One region of the Lysinibacillus sp. FSL M8-0355 genome, then DNA from elsewhere that is predicted to be linked to it. Evidence: a T-box and tRNA genes for the amino acid it is inferred to sense, from the RefSeq annotation. Region 1 holds a T-box; the other holds one or more tRNA genes.
What was found. A T-box is a leader RNA that pairs with one kind of tRNA and senses whether it is charged. The one in region 1 lies ahead of serS (serine--tRNA ligase), so its partner is inferred to be a tRNA-Ser.
Positions count from the first base shown of each region.

Region 1 (8,729 bases):
GCAACTACTATTTTACATCATAGCCTTGATCATCAATTGTCTCTTTAATTTGATCAATGGATACCTGTGCATCATCAAATGCAACATCAACTAAACCATCTGCTAAATTAACTTTTACTTGTTCAACACCAGCTAAAGCACCAACATTTTTTTCAACTGCACTTACACAATGACCACATGACATTCCTTGTACATTTAACGTTACGTTTTGCATAATAAAATCTCTCCTTTTAATATGGTTTATATTTATTTTTTCATTAACTTTTGAATCGTTACTACTAACTCATCTAAAACCGCTTCATCGCCCTCTGATAAACGATCTACAACACAACCCTTTAAGTGACCTTCTAATAATATTTTTGCCACACTATTTAATGCGGACTGTGTAGCAGATAGTTGCGTAATAATATCATCACAGTAAACGTCTTTATCAATCATTCCTTTAATGCCGCGAATCTGGCCTTCAATACGATTTAAGCGCGTTGTTAAATCCTTTTTCACACGCTCAGGGTGATGACTTTTTCGACAAGACGTAGCTCCCTCTGTATGACAAACATCATCTTTTACTGTGTCTTCCATTCTACCCCTCCTATCTCAACCTCATAATACTATACCCAAGAAGGGTATGCAAGCCATAAAAATTTTTTTATTCATGATGATGCTCATGATCATTTTTTAATTGGCATAAAATTGTATTTTCATGTTGATGTGATGCCGTTTCTAATTGAATGGTTACATGCTTAATACCCTTATGCTCAAGATTATGTTCAATTTTTCGTAGAATATGCTCACCATCAGCTATTTTTAACTGTTCATTGACAACCGCATGACAGGACAATACATTCGTTCCACTAGTAATTGTCCAGATGTGTAGATCATGGATACTTTTTATTCCATCCGTCTGTTCTATTAGTTGAATAATTTCCTGAACATCTACATTTGAAGGTGTTCCTTCCATTAAGACATGGATTGAAGCCTTTGTAACATAGTAGCCACTTCTTACTACTAATAAAGCAACAATTACGCTCGCAAGTGGATCTGCCCAGCCCCAGCCAAAAAACATAATTAATAAAGCCGCAACAATTGCCCCTACAGACCCTAGCATATCGCTAAGTACATGTAAAAAAGCGCCACGCATATTTAAATTATCTTTTGTGTCACTGCCACGCATCATAATCCATGCCACTAAAATATTAATGAACAAACCAATCGTACTAATAATAAGCATTCCTGAAGTAGCTACTTCAGGCGGATTGGCAAAGCGTTTAAACGCTTCATAGAAAATAAATAATGCTATCCCTATTAATGTAATACCATTTAATACAGCAGCTAAAATTTCAAATCGTTTATAACCATACGTTTTACTATAGCTAGCCGCCTTTTCTCCAAACATAAAGGCTAACATCGCAATACCTAAAGAGATAGAGTCACTTAACATATGACCTGCGTCTGATAAAAGAGCTAAGCTATTCGTTAAAAAACCACCAATTGCCTCTACTATCATATAGCCTGTAATAATAATAAACGACAGTAATAACACCTTTTTATTTGCACCATGTGTATGATCATGACCGTGATCGTGTTGATGTCCCATTTGTATTCCTCCATTTCATTTAATTATGTGTCGCATGCTCAATAGCTTGCTTCAATAAATTCATAATGTGATCGTCATCCTTAGAATAATACAAGGTTGTTCCCTCTCTTCGAAATTTCACTAAGCGTAAATTTTTTAAAAAACGTAATTGATGAGAAACAGTCGATTGGCCTAAATCTAAAATTTCAGCAATGTCGTTGACTGAATGTTCATCTGTACATAGTAAGTTTAAAATGCGAATTCGAGTCGGATCACTCAATGCCTTAAAGGTTTGAGATACTACAAATAATGTCTCTTCATCTAAATGCTGAATTGCAATTTTTTGTGTTTCTGAACTTTTTATTGTTTCATCCATAAAAGTTTACCCCATTCTTAAATATTTATATATGAGCATGTGTTCATGTATAAATATATAGGGTTATTTTAGGAATGTCAATAATCAACTATACCGAAGCCTAGTTGCATTCAGATTTAGCTTTGTGCTTACACAAAGCGTTCCTTTCTGATTCCTTGACACCCGCTGAAAGAAAGTTAAAAGTAGCAATTACCAATTAAGCAGGATAAACTACTTTATAAGGAGAGATTTTTAGTGGATATTTTTGAAACAGATCGTCTATTTATGAAACAAGCATTAAAGGAAGCCAAAAAAGCAGCTATACTTGGGGAAGTGCCTATAGGTGCTGTACTTGTTTACAATGGGGAAATTATTGCAAAAGCTCATAATTTACGAGAAACAACACAAAATGCAACAACACATGCTGAGCTAATGGTTATTCAAGAGGCTTGTAAAAAAATCGGCAGCTGGCGTCTCGAAAAAACAACACTCTATGTTACGCTTGAACCTTGCCCAATGTGCGCAGGTGCAATTTTGCAATCTCGTGTACCACGTGTTGTCTATGGTGCAAGAGATATCAAAGCAGGCTGTGTAGATTCACTCTATCGTTTATTAAACGATGCACGCTTTAACCATGAATGTGAAGTATCTGAAGGAATCTTAGCAGATGAATGTGGACAAATCTTAACCGATTTTTTTAAAGCTTTACGAGAGCGTAAAAAAGCTGAGAAAAAAGCACGTATAGCTTCGAAAAATGAGACTATCAATTAAAGAAGGTGCCTCCTAATGAGACACCTTCTTTTTCATCCTCAAAGTAATAGCAATATATATGAACTGTGTCGTAGCAGCAACAGCATCTTCATAGGTAATGAATATTAAGGTTAAATAGTTAATCGTCTGAAAACACATTCACTTCGATATAACTTTGCTTGTAAAGATACATCTGGTGGTCAATGAGTAACGTTCCACCATTAGCTTCCTGTAACTGGCCTTTTCTTTCTTCATTAGTATAGCGGCAACTTTCATTATGAAGAACTTGTGCTATAAAATCTTTCTCTGTTCTAGTTTCCCCTGTTAATAAAATCGAAGCATTTTTCTTGGCGCTAAGACTGGCCTTTTCAAGTTGAGACTTCATTTCAGTGTTAGTCGTAATGGAACTTTCTAGACGATAAGCCGTATGATTATCTCAAGATAGTTTATGTCCCAGGAAATTATCTAAGTATTTTAATTGCTTACTTTCATAAAAATGCTTTGAGAATTCAATTGCCTCCATAGCTTTCCATTGCTCCATAATGGGATAAGTTTAGCGATAAATAACTAAAACCATCTAATGTTGTAAGCTGTTGCCCATAGGTTAAAACGGATTTCCCTGATTGCATGACTTCAAAAACGGTACTTGTTTCAGGTGTTAAGCGAATTTCTAATTAATATATTTAAATTTGCTAGATTATAAAAAATTACAAAACCTTTCATGGGAGATTTCAATTTTGGAAAATTAAAAAAGCTATTTTAGATGCTCCCTTAAAGGATGGTCTAAAATAGCTTTCATTTGTTGTTTATTTTGGTGCGATTACGTCTTTACCGCCCATATAAGGTCTTAAAACTTCAGGAATCACTACGCTTCCATCAGCTTGTTGATAGTTTTCCAGGATAGCGGCAACTGTACGACCAATGGCAAGACCTGAACCATTTAATGTGTGAACATACTCTGGTTTTGCATTTGATTCACGACGGAAGCGGATATTTGCACGTCGTGCTTGGAAATCCTCAAAGTTAGAACAAGAAGAAATTTCACGGTACATGTTTTGTGCTGGAATCCACACTTCTAAATCATATTTCTTCGCTGCAGTAAAGCCTAAATCGGCTGTACACATTTTTAGTTTACGATATGGTAATCCTAATAATTGCAGTACTCTTTCAGCATGACCTGTTAATAGCTCTAACTGTTCGTATGATTCCTCTGGTTTTACAAAACGAACTAGTTCTACTTTATTGAATTGGTGTTGACGGATTAAACCACGTGTATCACGTCCTGCAGAACCTGCCTCTGAGCGGAAGCATGCACTGTACGCAGCAAAACCTTGTGGTAAAGCCTCAGCTGGTAATATTTCATCACGATAGAAGTTCGTTACTGGAACCTCTGCTGTTGGAATCATGAAATAATCCGTTTCTTCTAATTTGAATACATCTTCCTCGAATTTTGGAAGCTGTCCAGTACCTGTTAAGCTATCACGATTTACAATGACAGGTGGTAGCATTTCCTCATAGCCATGCTCTTCTGCATGTAAATCCATCATGAACGTCATTAATGCACGTTCTAAACGAGCTCCAAGACCACGGTAGAATAAGAAACGGCTACCTGTTACTTTTGCGCCACGTTCAAAATCCACAATTTTCAAATCTGTCGCTAGATCCCAGTGTGCTTTAATATCAAAATCAAATGCTGGAATTTCACCCCAAGTATATTCCTCAACATTGTCGTCCTCTGTTGTGCCTACTGGGACAGATTCATGAGGAATGTTTGGTAAACGCATCATCATATCTTTAAAGCGCTCTTCTACATCATTTAATTGATTGTCTAATTCTTTAATTTCATCGCCTACCTGACGCATACGAGCAATGACTTCATCTGCGTTTTCCTTATTGCGCTTCATAAGTGAAATTTGTTCAGATACTTTATTACGTTCTGCTTTTAATTCTTCCGTTTTAGCAATTAATTCACGACGCTTTGCATCTAAGCCTTCAAAGTCATCTAAGTTACCTAAATCTTCATTACGTGTTAATAGCATTTCTTTAATTTCCGCGAAATTATCGCGTACACGTTTAATATCTAACATATTCATACCTCCAATAGTTTCTTTAATGATGGGAAATTGTTGCATCAAAATAAACACAAAAAAGCCCTCATCCCTGGAAAGGGACGAGAGCTACCCGCGTTGCCACCCTAATTGACTAGGCGTATGCCTAATCCACTTATTTTATAACGACATTTCAGCCGGCTACAGCCTACTTCACTCACTTCGACTGTGCAACTCCAGGACGGATTCACAAGTGCTTTTATCAGCTTCCACCAACCGCTGACTCTCTAAAAAAAACGTGCTTGCTACTACTTCCCATCATCGTGTTCAATTATTTAAATTTTAACCATACTGTACTATATGAAAACAAATTTTGCAAGTCATACCATGGAGGAGACAAAATATTCAAGAATTCGCTTATCTGCTGTTAATTCAGGATGAAACGAACAACCTAATAAATGACCATCTTGCGCCAAAATTATTTTTCCGTCATGCTGAGCGAGAACATCAACATCTTTACCTACCGCTTCAATATGAGGTGCACGAATAAAAACTGCTGGAATACGTGCACCTATTTTAGGAATATCCAGTTGAACTTCGAAGCTATCTATCTGACGTCCAAATGAATTTCTTGCTACCGTCACATCCATAACTGCTAAATGCGGTTCGTCATCCACTAATTGATTGGCTAATAAAATTAATCCTGCACATGTGCCAAATACCGGTAAACCTTGCTGTGCAAGTTCACGGATTGGCTCTAGTAGGTCAAAACGATCCAGCAATTTTCGCATTGTCGTACTTTCTCCACCAGGTAGTACAAGTCCATCGAGATTCACTAAATCCTTCTTCTGTTTTACTAAAATCGCTTCACAATCAAGCCCTTCTAACATTTGGACATGCTCACGGACTGCTCCTTGTAATGCTAAAACACCAATTCGTTTCATTTTACCAGCCTCGCTCTTGCATACGCTCGTTTTGCCCAAGCTGTGCAATATCAATACCCTTCATTGGTACACCGAGCTCTTTAGATATTTCAGCAATTAGCTTATAGTCTTTATAGTGGGTAGTCGCCTCCACAATAGCACGTGCAAATTTTTCTGGATTTTCGGATTTGAAAATACCAGAGCCCACGAAAACGCCATCAGCTCCAAGCTCCATCATTAATGCAGCATCGGCTGGCGTAGCAACACCACCTGCCGCAAAATTTACTACTGGTAAACGACCAAGACGTTTAATTTCTCTTAATAATTCGAAAGGAGCCCCCAGTAATTTTGCCTCCGTCATTAATTCATCTTCTGTCATACCCACTACTTTACGTACCTGAGCATTTACTTTGCGAATATGTCGAACTGCCTCCACTATATTCCCTGTTCCTGGTTCACCTTTTGTTCGTAGCATTGACGCGCCTTCTCCGATACGACGGGCTGATTCACCTAAATCACGACAGCCGCACACAAACGGTACTGTGTAATCACTTTTTAATAAATGGTATTCTTCATCTGCTGGTGTTAAAACTTCACTTTCATCAATATAATCAACCCCCATTGCCTCTAAAACGCGTGCTTCAACGATATGCCCTATACGTGCCTTTGCCATAACAGGAATGGTTACAGCCGCCATTACTTCCTCCACAATACGAGGATCAGCCATACGTGCAACGCCACCTGCCTTACGAATATCTGAAGGTACCCTTTCTAATGCCATAACGGCTACAGCGCCTGCTGCTTCTGCTATTTTTGCTTGCTCTGCATTAATGACGTCCATAATAACGCCACCCTTTTGCATTTCTGCCATTCCACGTTTTACTAACTCTGTACCTGTTTGTTTCATTTTCTAACCTCCACCTTTATGATGAAGTTTAGTATAATAGAAATTGACCATATAAAAATATCCAGTTTTTAAAATAATCATAAGGTCAGGAGGTTATACAACATGGATATGCTTTTATTTCAGCTTGAAAGAGATAGTGATAAACCGCTTTATGATCAGCTTTATAACGGTATTAAGGATGCTATTATTTCCAAGAAAATAATGGTAGGAGAAAAATTACCGTCAAAAAGAAAATTATCCGATTTTTTAAATATTTCTCAAACAACAATTGAAATTGCTTATGCACAGCTATTAGCTGAAGGTTATATTATGTCTAAATCACGGGTTGGCTACTTTGTTGAAGAAATAGATGAACTACCCTACATTCAGCAAGACAATGTAACCTCCGTCAATGAGCATCCTAAGAAAAAAACATACAAAATTGATTTTAATCCTGGTTCTATTGATATCGATGCCTTTCCGTTTCAAACATGGAGAAAGTATGCGAAAGAGCTTTTTGACGATACCTCAAAAGAATTATTATTAACAGGTGAACCTCAAGGTGAACTTTCTTTACGTACAGAGATTGCAAATTATCTATATCAATCACGCGGTGTTGTCTGTCATCCAAAGCAAATCGTAATTGGCTCTGGTACTGAACAGCTTCTGCCTATGATCCTACGTCTTTTTAACGACGATACCTGCTTTGCCCTAGAAAACCCAGGGTACCCAGCCGTGCATCGTATGTTTTCGCAGCATAAGCGAAAAGTCTATCCGATTGCAGTGGATGAAGAGGGAATTATTATTCATGAGCTTGAAAAAACGAGCGCTAATGTCGTTTATATTACACCCTCACACCAATTTCCTACCGGTGCGGTATTATCTGCCACTAGACGGGCACAAGCTTTAAACTGGGCTGCTCAGAGCTCCTCACGTTATATTATTGAAGATGATTATGATTCGGAATTTCGTTATGCTGGAAAACCAATTCCTGCACTACATGCCTTAGATCGAAATGATACAGTGATTTACATGAGTACTTTTACAAAGTCATTAATGCCATCCTTGCGAGTAGCTTATTTTGTACTTCCACCTAAACTACTTGCCACATATAACGATGTCTTTAATTATTATTCATCTACTGTACCTCGCTTCGATCAGCATATCGTGGCAAATTTTATGCGAGACGGGCATTTTGCAAAGCACCTCAATCGAATGCGTAAAGTTTATCGAAAAAAACATGATAAGCTAACCTCCTTTTTAGAAAAATATTCTTCAGCGATTAAAATAACTGGTGAACAAGCTGGAATGCATATTTTATTAGAAGTACAGCACATTTTATCAGAAAAACAATTACAGCAACTTGCTTCTCAAGCGGAGATTGGTATTTATCCGTTATCTGCTTATAGACTAGACCATTATGAATCTTCACATGCTCAATTTTTACTTGGCTTTGGTGGAATACCTGTTCAAACAATTGAACAATCCATTGAACAGCTGATGGATTGTTGGGAAATAGAAAAAAATGACCCGTCTACTAGTTAGTAGATAGGTCATTTTCTTTTACGTTTCAATCAATTGAATCTGATAGTGTTCAAACCATGTATGAATTTGCCCTAAATATGCTAAAAGCTGAGGCCCTGCCATTAATTGCCCATACCATGGAATTTTAAAAGAGCTACCTCCCGATTCAATTAACTCTGCAAGCTTTTGTCGTTCAAATAGTTCATGTAAAATTGAATTTTTATCGTGAAGGATTTCTCTCAACCATTTTTGAACACCTGCTGTATAAACAGGGTGGTACGTTTTAGGATAAGGATTCTTTTTACGATACAACACTTCATCAGGTAATAAGTGTGCCATCGATTTTCGAAGTAATCCTTTTTCTATTCCATCCAAATTCTTCATTTCCCACGGAATATTCCAAGCATATTCCACAAGCCTATGATCTGCAAAAGGAACACGCACCTCTAAACTTGCCCCCATGCTCATACGATCTTTTCTTTCTAACAATGTTTGCATGAACCAGAGCATATTTAAATAAAACATTTCTCGATGTCTTGCTTCTGCAGGACTTTCTCCATCTAACAACGGTACTTCAGCCATTGTTTGTGTGTAGAGTTGATGTGCATAGGACTCAATTTTTAATTTTTTATCCCACTTCTCTTGAAGTAATCCACCTCTTTCAGACAAT
Region 1 is NZ_JBBPAI010000001.1:27,296-36,024, reverse strand. Features, by position in the region: gene copZ (copper chaperone CopZ) at 8-214, opposite strand; gene MKY46_RS00145 (metal-sensitive transcriptional regulator) at 247-579, opposite strand; gene MKY46_RS00140 (cation diffusion facilitator family transporter) at 647-1,594, opposite strand; gene MKY46_RS00135 (ArsR/SmtB family transcription factor) at 1,614-1,949, opposite strand; gene tadA (tRNA adenosine(34) deaminase TadA) at 2,184-2,699, shown strand; gene MKY46_RS00125 (sigma 54-interacting transcriptional regulator) at 2,818-3,063, opposite strand; gene serS (serine--tRNA ligase) at 3,485-4,765, opposite strand; T-box leader at 4,842-5,057, opposite strand; gene pdxT (pyridoxal 5'-phosphate synthase glutaminase subunit PdxT) at 5,107-5,670, opposite strand; gene pdxS (pyridoxal 5'-phosphate synthase lyase subunit PdxS) at 5,672-6,556, opposite strand; gene pdxR (MocR-like pyridoxine biosynthesis transcription factor PdxR) at 6,659-8,080, shown strand; gene asnB (asparagine synthase (glutamine-hydrolyzing)) at 8,099-8,729, opposite strand, start outside.

Region 2 (8,729 bases), 4.7 Mb from region 1:
TGTAAAAATTCTTTCGGTGATTTTTGGTTATAACGTGCTTTGGTATGTGTTGCGTCCACAATGATTGTTTTACTTTTGATAATGTTCTTTTCGAGTGCGATTTCAACTGTTTTTCCAATGAGCATATCTAATAAACTTACATTTTGAAGACGCAGTCTTCGGAATTTTGTGAGTGAACTTGAATCAATCACGTCATCTTCTGGCGCCATACCTAAAAAATACTTGAAAGACATGTCATATTTTGAACGTTCGACAAGGTCTACATCAGATACATTAAAAATGGCTTTTAACAATAAGTACTTAAACATTCGAATCGGAGGAATCGCATTTCTTCCATTGTCTAAACAATATTTTGTTTTCAATTCTTCTAAAATGAATGAGAAATCCACTAGTTCGTTAATTTGACGAAGCATATTATCTTTTGGCACGACAATATCGTAAATGGCCATATATGGACTTAAGTTGAAAGTCTCTTGGTTTGAAATCATTGGGAACACCACCTGCATTTAGTCACTCAATTATAAATTAAAAAGGCGAGGTATTCGACGATTCAATCGTCGAATACCTCGCTAAGTGGAACCAGATGAAGTTTTTCAGTGGCCTCGGTGTGGTAATGGCTCATGCCTTTTAAATTGCTTACAGTATGTATTGAAAACTAAAGGATTGTTCTTTTAATACGATATAGAAACTTGAAGGGAGGTGCAGAGGATGAAGGTAATCTTTACAGTGGGGTTGCCTGGAAGTGGAAAAAGTACATTTGTGAAACAGCTAGCGAAAAGTGAAAATGCGATTATTCTTTCCAGTGATGCAATACGTCAAGAATTGTTTGGTGATGCCACCAAGCAAAAATCACGTGTAGTCTTTCGCACGTTATATGAGCGTCTGAATGATTTAGTGGCAAAAGGTTATTCTGTCATTGTAGATGCCACCAATATAGAGCGGGAGCGCAGAATGTTTGCACTCCGCAAATTGTCGAGTGCGGTTAAGAAGGAATGCTATTACTTTGATACCCCTTATTCAATCTGTGTAGCCAGAAACCAACGGCGGAAGCGGCATGTACCATTATTGGTGATGGAAAAAATGAGAAAGCATCTAGAGTTTCCTACAGCAGGAGAAGGGTTTGATGAAGTGCATATTGTACATGAATCAAGTCCCTATGATATCTCTCGACAGCAATTTGTCTCACTTATACAAAGCCAACCCACTTATGAAGAACTGTTTCAAACACTTCGATCAGTCCCACTTTTTAAAGAAATTTATCATTTCAATCAAGAAAATCCATACCATCAATTTTTACTATGTCAGCATACGTATTTCGTGTTTGCCTATATCAATGAATACTACTTGGAAAGCGATAAACTGGCACTACAATTGGCTGCATTGTTCCATGATGTCGGCAAACCATTTTGCAAAAAATATAAACCATTGCAACAACGATATGGCTATTATGGGCATGAAAATGTATCTGCCCAATTGGTTTGTCATTTTCTCGTAGAGTTGGGCTTTGAAGAGGATTTTGTGTTGAAGGTTGTTCATTTAGTGCAATTTCATATGTTAATCCAGTATGGGGGCGATAAAGGCGGAAGCCAAATTTATCACTTATTAGATGGTGATTTATTAACAAGACTTTATTTCTTCCGAGAGGCAGATCAATTTGCTAAATAAAAAGGAAAGGAAGTGGAACTATGACGAAATTAATGAAATACCCAAGAAGCTTTCATTTACCCTGGAGCAGGGGCTATACCCATGATGATAAAGTTGCTAAAAATGTGAATCATTTTATAGGAAAAGAAGTGGTGGTCACTGAAAAACTAGATGGGGAAGGCACTACGCTTTACAAAGACTATATGCATGCCAGAAGCATCCATTCAGCCAATCATCCTTCTAGACATTGGATAAAAACATTTCATGCAAGTTTTGCGTATCGAATTCCTAATGATTGGCGCTTATGTGGAGAAAATATGTATGCGAAGCATTCCATTTATTATCAAGCCTTAACAAGTTATTTTTATTTATTTAGTATTTGGAATGAAGATAATATTTGTTTAAGTTGGGATGAAACGGTCGCTTTTGCAGCTGAGTTAGGTATTGAAACAGTACCCGTTTTATATCGGGGTATTTTTGATGAAGAACAAATAAAACGGACATTTACTGGTAAATCCATTTTTGATGGTGAACAAGAGGGGTATGTGATTAGAAACGCTGCCTCATTCCATTATGATGATTTTCGCTATAATTTAGGAAAATTTGTGAGACCGCAACATGTTCAAACAAGCGATCATTGGCTACAGGAAGAAATGATTCCAAATGGCTTAAAATAAAATGGATCTAACAAAATTACTTTGATTAAAGATTAAATAAAAAGGACTGAGAAAAATGTAATACTAAATCAATTACTCCAAAAATATATAATATGAGGAAGTGTGCAAGGAATGCATATCCCTTTTGAAAAGGGCTTACAGGTTCGATTCCTGTCATCCTCACGCAAAGGTAAATAAAAATGAACTCTCATTTCTACACGAGAGTTCATTTTTTTTATTTAGTATAGTTATCGAAGTAACCTTGAATATAAATCATAGGTGTTCCTTTGTCACCTGAGCCAGATGTTAGATCAGATAGCGAACCGATTAGGTCTGTTAAGCGACGAGGTGTTGTTCCTTGTGCAGCCATTTGACCCGTTAAATCTTCATCTTTATTTTGAATGTATTCAGAAATAGCGGCTTTTAATTCTTCACCTCGAAGGTTAGCAAAGTCGTTATCTGCTAAGTATTTCAATTTAACCTCGTTTGGTGTCCCATGCAATCCAGCCGTAAACGCTGGTGAAACAACAGGGTCTGCAAGCTCCCAAATTTTACCCACTGGATCTTTAAATGCACCGTCACCATAAATCATGACTTCTACCGTTTTGCCTGTTGCCTCTTTAATTTTTGCTTGGATTCCATCAACAATCGGCTGACAAGTATGGGGGAATAGTTTTACACTATCCTCTGTCGCTTTGTTAGAGCCAAGAAGACCATATTCTGCATTGAAGCCAGACCCATTAATAGACTCAGCTAAAATATTATCAAGGCTGTAAACTTTATCAGCACCGTTTGCTGTTAAAATGCGCTTTGTACGGAAGCGTGTATGAATATCACATGTTAATACACTCTTTGTATAATTTAAAATTGTTTTTGGGTTATTAGAGAAGATGACATCACATTTAGCGCCTTCTGCTTCAATTAACTCTTTATAGTATTCGATATAATCTACACCCGTGAATGTATGTTTTTGGTAGCCAAAATGTTCACGGAATTCAACCTCATTTAATGTATCTGTCCAAGGGTTAATGCCTTTTACATCTAACTCATCAATATCTACAAGGTGATTACCTACTTCATCGGATGGGTAGCTTAGCATTAGTACAACCTTTTTAACACCTTTGGCAATACCACGTAAACAGTTGGCAAAGCGGTTTCGACTTAAAATCGGGAAAATAACGCCGACAGTATCATCGCCGAACTTAGCTGCCACATCTACAGCGATATCATCTATTGACGCATAGTTACCTTGTGCACGTGCTACAACAGATTCAGTTACTGTGACAATATCACGATCCTCGATTGCATAGCCTTCAATTGTTGCAGCATTTAACACTGTATCTACAACGATTTGTTCAATATTATCGCCTTCGTTAATAATAGGACCACGAAGACCTCTTACAACTGTACCGATTACACGTTCCAACTTAATCTCTCCTCATTCTATCAATCGTAAAGTGAAATAAAATCCATATGATTTTACTATACGCTCCAGTAATGATATAAGTAAAATTAATAGTTCATATAATAGCTATAAGAGGTGCTTATATGATAGGGAAATTAGATTTATATCGTATTTTTAGTGTTGTAGCAAAAAATAATAGCTTTTCGAGTGCGGCTAAGGATTTATATATGACACAGCCTGCTGTTAGTCAGGCAATGATGCAATTGGAGAAGGAGCTTGGAACACGTCTTTTTAATCGAACTCCAAAAGGTGTGACGCTGACAACAGAGGGTAGTCTTCTCTTTGAATATACGAATTCAGCTTTAGGGCTTTTAGATGCCGGTGAAGAAAAGTTGCTAGAATTTAAAAATTTAACAACAGGGCAATTAAAACTAGGAGTAGGGGATACCATTTCACGCTTCTTTTTAATGCCTTATTTAGAAGCATTCCATACAATGTATCCGAATATCAAATTACAAATGTTAAATGGTACAACATCTGAAATATGCAATTTTATTAAATCGGGTGAGGTTGATATCGGATTTTGCAATTTTCCAATAGAGGATTCAACTTTACAGTTAACCGTATGCACGGATATTCAAGATATCTTCGTGTGTGGGGAGAAATACAAGACACTTGCGTCTAAAAGTTTAAGCTATGAGGATCTTTTGAAATTTCCACTTATCTTTCTAGAGAAAAAATCGAATTCACGAAAGTATGTGGAAGACTATCTCTTTGCAAGAGGTATCCATATTGAACCCGAATTTGAGCTAGGTTCACATGATTTGGTGTTAGAGTTTGCTCGTAGTAATCTCGGTATTGCGTGTGTAACCAAGGAATTTTCAAAGGACTATCTCCAGCGAGGTCTTCTCTATGAATTAACCTTAATGGAAAGTATTCCAACAAGGAGTATTGGTATGTGTTATTTGAAAACAGTACCTCTTTCTAGAGCAGCGACAAAATTTGTGGAAATCATTGAAACTAAGCGTTTGAATACGAGAAGAACCATAAAGAAAGCTTAGCGACGAGAAAAAGTCAGCTAAGCTTTCTTTATTAATATATCTATGAGTATGTCGACATTGCGCTTATTTTTCATCGTTGGTGAGCAAAGATAAGAAAATGTCCGCAGAAAATGCTGTCCTTCAAGGGGCAAAATGGTCATATCTTCATTTTTTAATTCACGTTCAATAACACAAGCGGATAGTAAGGAAAGACCAAGTCCCTGCATAACGCTCTCTTTGACCCCCTGATTACTACTAATCGTCAAAAGTGATTGGATTTGTAGACCGTTTGCTCTGAATAAATGATCTAAATAATAACGTGTCCCAGAGCCTTCTTCACGGGCAACCCAGTTTTGCTGTTGAAGTTTATCAGGGGTAATGGGTTGTTGCTTTGTCAGTGGATGATTACTGGCACTGACAATAAATAGTTCATCCTGCATAAATGGTTTAATTACCAGTTCATTATCCTGTGCTTGCCCTTCTATCAGACCAATATCAACTTGCAATAATTTTGTATATTGAATGATTTCTTTCGTATTGCCAATAATAATTTGAAGCTCAAGTTGTGGGAACTGTTGCTGCAAGCTTGCTATGATGGGGGGCAATATATATTCGCCGATCGTAAAGCTTGCTCCAATGACTAATGTACCTTGTACCTCTTGATGATAGGCCGCAATATCCTCTTTCGCCGCTTCAGTTATAGCCATGATTTGCTTCGCTCGTTTATAAAGAATTTCACCAGTTGGTGTAATTTGCACGGATTTTGGTGAGCGAATAAATAAGGTTGTTTGTAATTCCTGTTCTAGGTTTTTAATGTGTAAGCTAACACTTGGCTGTGAAATATGAAGTATTTCAGAGGTTTTCGTAAAATTATTGACCTCAACTAGTGTGACGAACGTTTTTAAAGCTTCGTATTGCATACTTTCACCTCTATTATTAGAAATGTTAATGATAATGATTATATATATGTATTTTACTAATAGTTCGCTTTTTATTAAAGTAATAATCAACAAGGGAGAAAGAAGTGAACAACATGGTTAATAGACAGAATAAAGTGAAATCCACCCTTAATCCTAATTTCTTGAAAGGAGTATTGTTAACACTCCTTATTGCTTTAGTAGCGAAATATATTGCCACATTTCCTTTCTTTTCAATATTAGGTCAGTTGGTTATTGCCATTATATTAGGAATGGCTTGGAGAGCAGCTTTTAAAGTACAAGATTCATGGCAAGTGGGTATTGCCTTCTCTAGTAAGAAGCTATTACGGCTTGGCATTATTTTATTGGGCATGCGCTTAAATTTGGCAGACATTTATCATGCAGGGGCAAATGTTTTTTTGATTGCAGTCATTAATTTAGTATTTGCTTTACTAGTTGTGTACGGATTAACAAAAATGTTTAAAGTGGAACAGAAGCTAGGGATATTAACGGCTTGTGGGACAGCAATTTGTGGGGCTGCTGCTGTAGTGGCAATCGCACCTCAAATAAAAGCAAATGAAAAAGAAACGGCAGTAGGGGCAGCAATTGTTGCCTTATTAGGGACTATATTTACGCTTATTTATACGGTTATCTATTCCATCATCGACTTAACGCCAACAGAGTACGGTATTTTTGCAGGTGGTACATTACATGAAATTGCCCATGTTATTGCAGCAGCGTCTGCTGGTGGAAATGAAGCCATTGATATAGCGGTTATTGTGAAATTAACACGTGTTGCCCTACTTGTACCAGTAGCAATTATGATCGGTATTTTCTATCGAAGAATAGACAAAAATAAAGAGAAAAAGGCATTTTCCTTCTCCATCATTCCGTGGTTTATTTTAGGGTTTTTAGCGATGAGTGCTATTAATTCATTGGGGATTATACCAGCTAATGTAGCACAAGCATTTGTCAATATTGCGTATATTTTAATCGCTATGGCCATGGCTGGCCTTGGGTTAAATGTGGAGATTAAAACCTTTAAGGAGCTTGGTGTAAAGGCATTTATTGCTGGTTTAATTGGCTCTGTTTGTTTATCCGTTTTGGGTTATATACTAGTCATTATTTTATCTTAAAAAAAGACCCTGCATAGTCGGTTCAACATGCAGGGCTTTTTAGATAGAATCAGAAGATAATGTATAAATAATTTAATTGTCGTTCATTAACGTAAAGCTTCGATGGAAGATGCTAATTCAGCCACCACAATTTTGCTGCCAATCATTGGGCTGTCCGCTTTTTCTCCCTCAGAACCCGAACTTGGACGCTGATGGGCTGCTGCGAATGCATCGCTATTACGCCATGCTTGGAAATGCTCTTTGGATTCCCAATACATATTAACACTCATCTCGTCATAAGTAGGATCGTCGGTCGAAATTAACACCTCTACTTTATGGAAGCCTTCAAATTGTTGTAGTGGACCTGGCTTTGTAAAGTTAGGTGCCATTTTCGCAGCAAAACCAGGTTTCACTTGAATACGATTAGTTACAATAATCATGCTTTTACCCCCCTTAATTTCATTTATTTAAATTTTGAATGAATTATCATTGATTATCATTCGCAATCAATGATAAGTGGCTTAGGAAGACATTGTCAATAGATGCCCCTCTATATATTATCTCATAGCAGTTTATGGGCTGTATATAGGCTGACATTTAACTGACATAATCTGGTGCTATAATGAATGTAAGAGCGAACTAGTATCGAGGTGAATGCCTATGGCAAATATTTTAGTAGTAGAAGATGAATATGCAATAAGTCAGGTGTTAAAGGTATATTTACAAAAAGTGGGTTATGATGTGACACAATGTTTCAATGGTGGTGAAGCCTTGGACATGTTTCGGGAAATACAGCCAGACCTAGTGTTATTAGATATTATGTTGCCAGAGAAAAACGGCTGGTCCATTTTAAAGGAAATTAGAGAGCTAAGTACTTGCCCTGTTATTATGTTGACAGCATTAGGTGAAGTAAACTACCGCTTAGAAGGGTTTGACCATGGGGCAGACGATTATATTGCTAAGCCTTTTATTGCAGATGAAGTTGTTGCAAGGGTGAGGGCTGTTTTAAGACGTGCTGAAGGAAGCACAGATTCATCCGTTATAAAACGTTATGGTTCTTTAACCATTGATAGTAAAGCACATAGGGTATTTCTTGGTGAAGAAGAGATTGTATTAACGCCAAGAGATTTATCAGTGCTTATGTTTTTAGCAGACCATTCCAATCAAACATTTACCCGTGATCAGCTCATAGATCAAGTTTGGGGTTGGGAGTATGAAGGTAGTGATCGAGCAGTAGATTTAGCTATAAAGAGGCTTAGAAGGGCATTAAAGGAATGGGATGGGGCAGAAGGAGAAATAAAGACACTACGTGGATTGGGGTATCAGCTAAGTGTTCAAAAAAAATAAGCGAATATCTTTACTCCAATATTGGACGAGCCGTTATTTATTAACACTTTTTATTGGCTTAGCTATAATTTCCTTCATCTCGGCTGCGTGGATTCGTCATACAATATTTGAAAATCGATTAGAATTGATGGCGTTTTTAGCAGACGAGACGGTCTATCGTTTAACTGATACAACAAATCCTAATAATGGGCCGATAAATGGTATTCCAGGCTTTATTGGGGATCGTGAGCGCTTCAATATGAGAGAGATTGATCCGATTTTGTATGTTGTTGACACAGAAGGCAATATACTGACGAGTAACCGCCCTGTGCCTCCTGGCAGTGCCAAAAATGTGACTGGTTTGTTGGATGGAGAAGAAGGGACGAAGGAAGTAACTGGGGGAAGAGAGCCCGAATATGTGGTTATAAGAAAGATAGAAAATAATGATCAGTTATTGGGCTGGGTTCTCGTGATGGAGAAGAAGGTAAATTTAACAAGGGTTAACCAAGCATATGGACAGCTTGCCTTATTGATTGGAGCATTGGCTTTATTAGGCTGGATAGCCATTTACTTTTTATCAAAGCGTTTAGCCCGTCCAATCAAGCAAGTAGCAGAGGCAGCCAAGC
Region 2 is NZ_JBBPAI010000001.1:4,700,136-4,708,864, reverse strand. Features, by position in the region: gene MKY46_RS23120 (IS1182 family transposase) at 1-488, opposite strand, end outside; gene MKY46_RS23115 (AAA family ATPase) at 709-1,665, shown strand; gene MKY46_RS23110 (RNA ligase family protein) at 1,686-2,321, shown strand; tRNA gene MKY46_RS23105 (tRNA-Ser) at 2,416-2,483, shown strand; gene MKY46_RS23100 (coenzyme F420-0:L-glutamate ligase) at 2,536-3,726, opposite strand; gene MKY46_RS23095 (LysR family transcriptional regulator) at 3,849-4,766, shown strand; gene MKY46_RS23090 (LysR family transcriptional regulator) at 4,784-5,665, opposite strand; gene MKY46_RS23085 (YeiH family protein) at 5,779-6,798, shown strand; gene MKY46_RS23080 (heme oxygenase) at 6,885-7,217, opposite strand; gene MKY46_RS23075 (response regulator transcription factor) at 7,438-8,124, shown strand; gene MKY46_RS23070 (HAMP domain-containing sensor histidine kinase) at 8,108-8,729, shown strand, end outside.
Region 2: it encodes a tRNA-Ser, which carries the amino acid that the T-box ahead of serS (serine--tRNA ligase) is inferred to sense. The anticodon was not compared.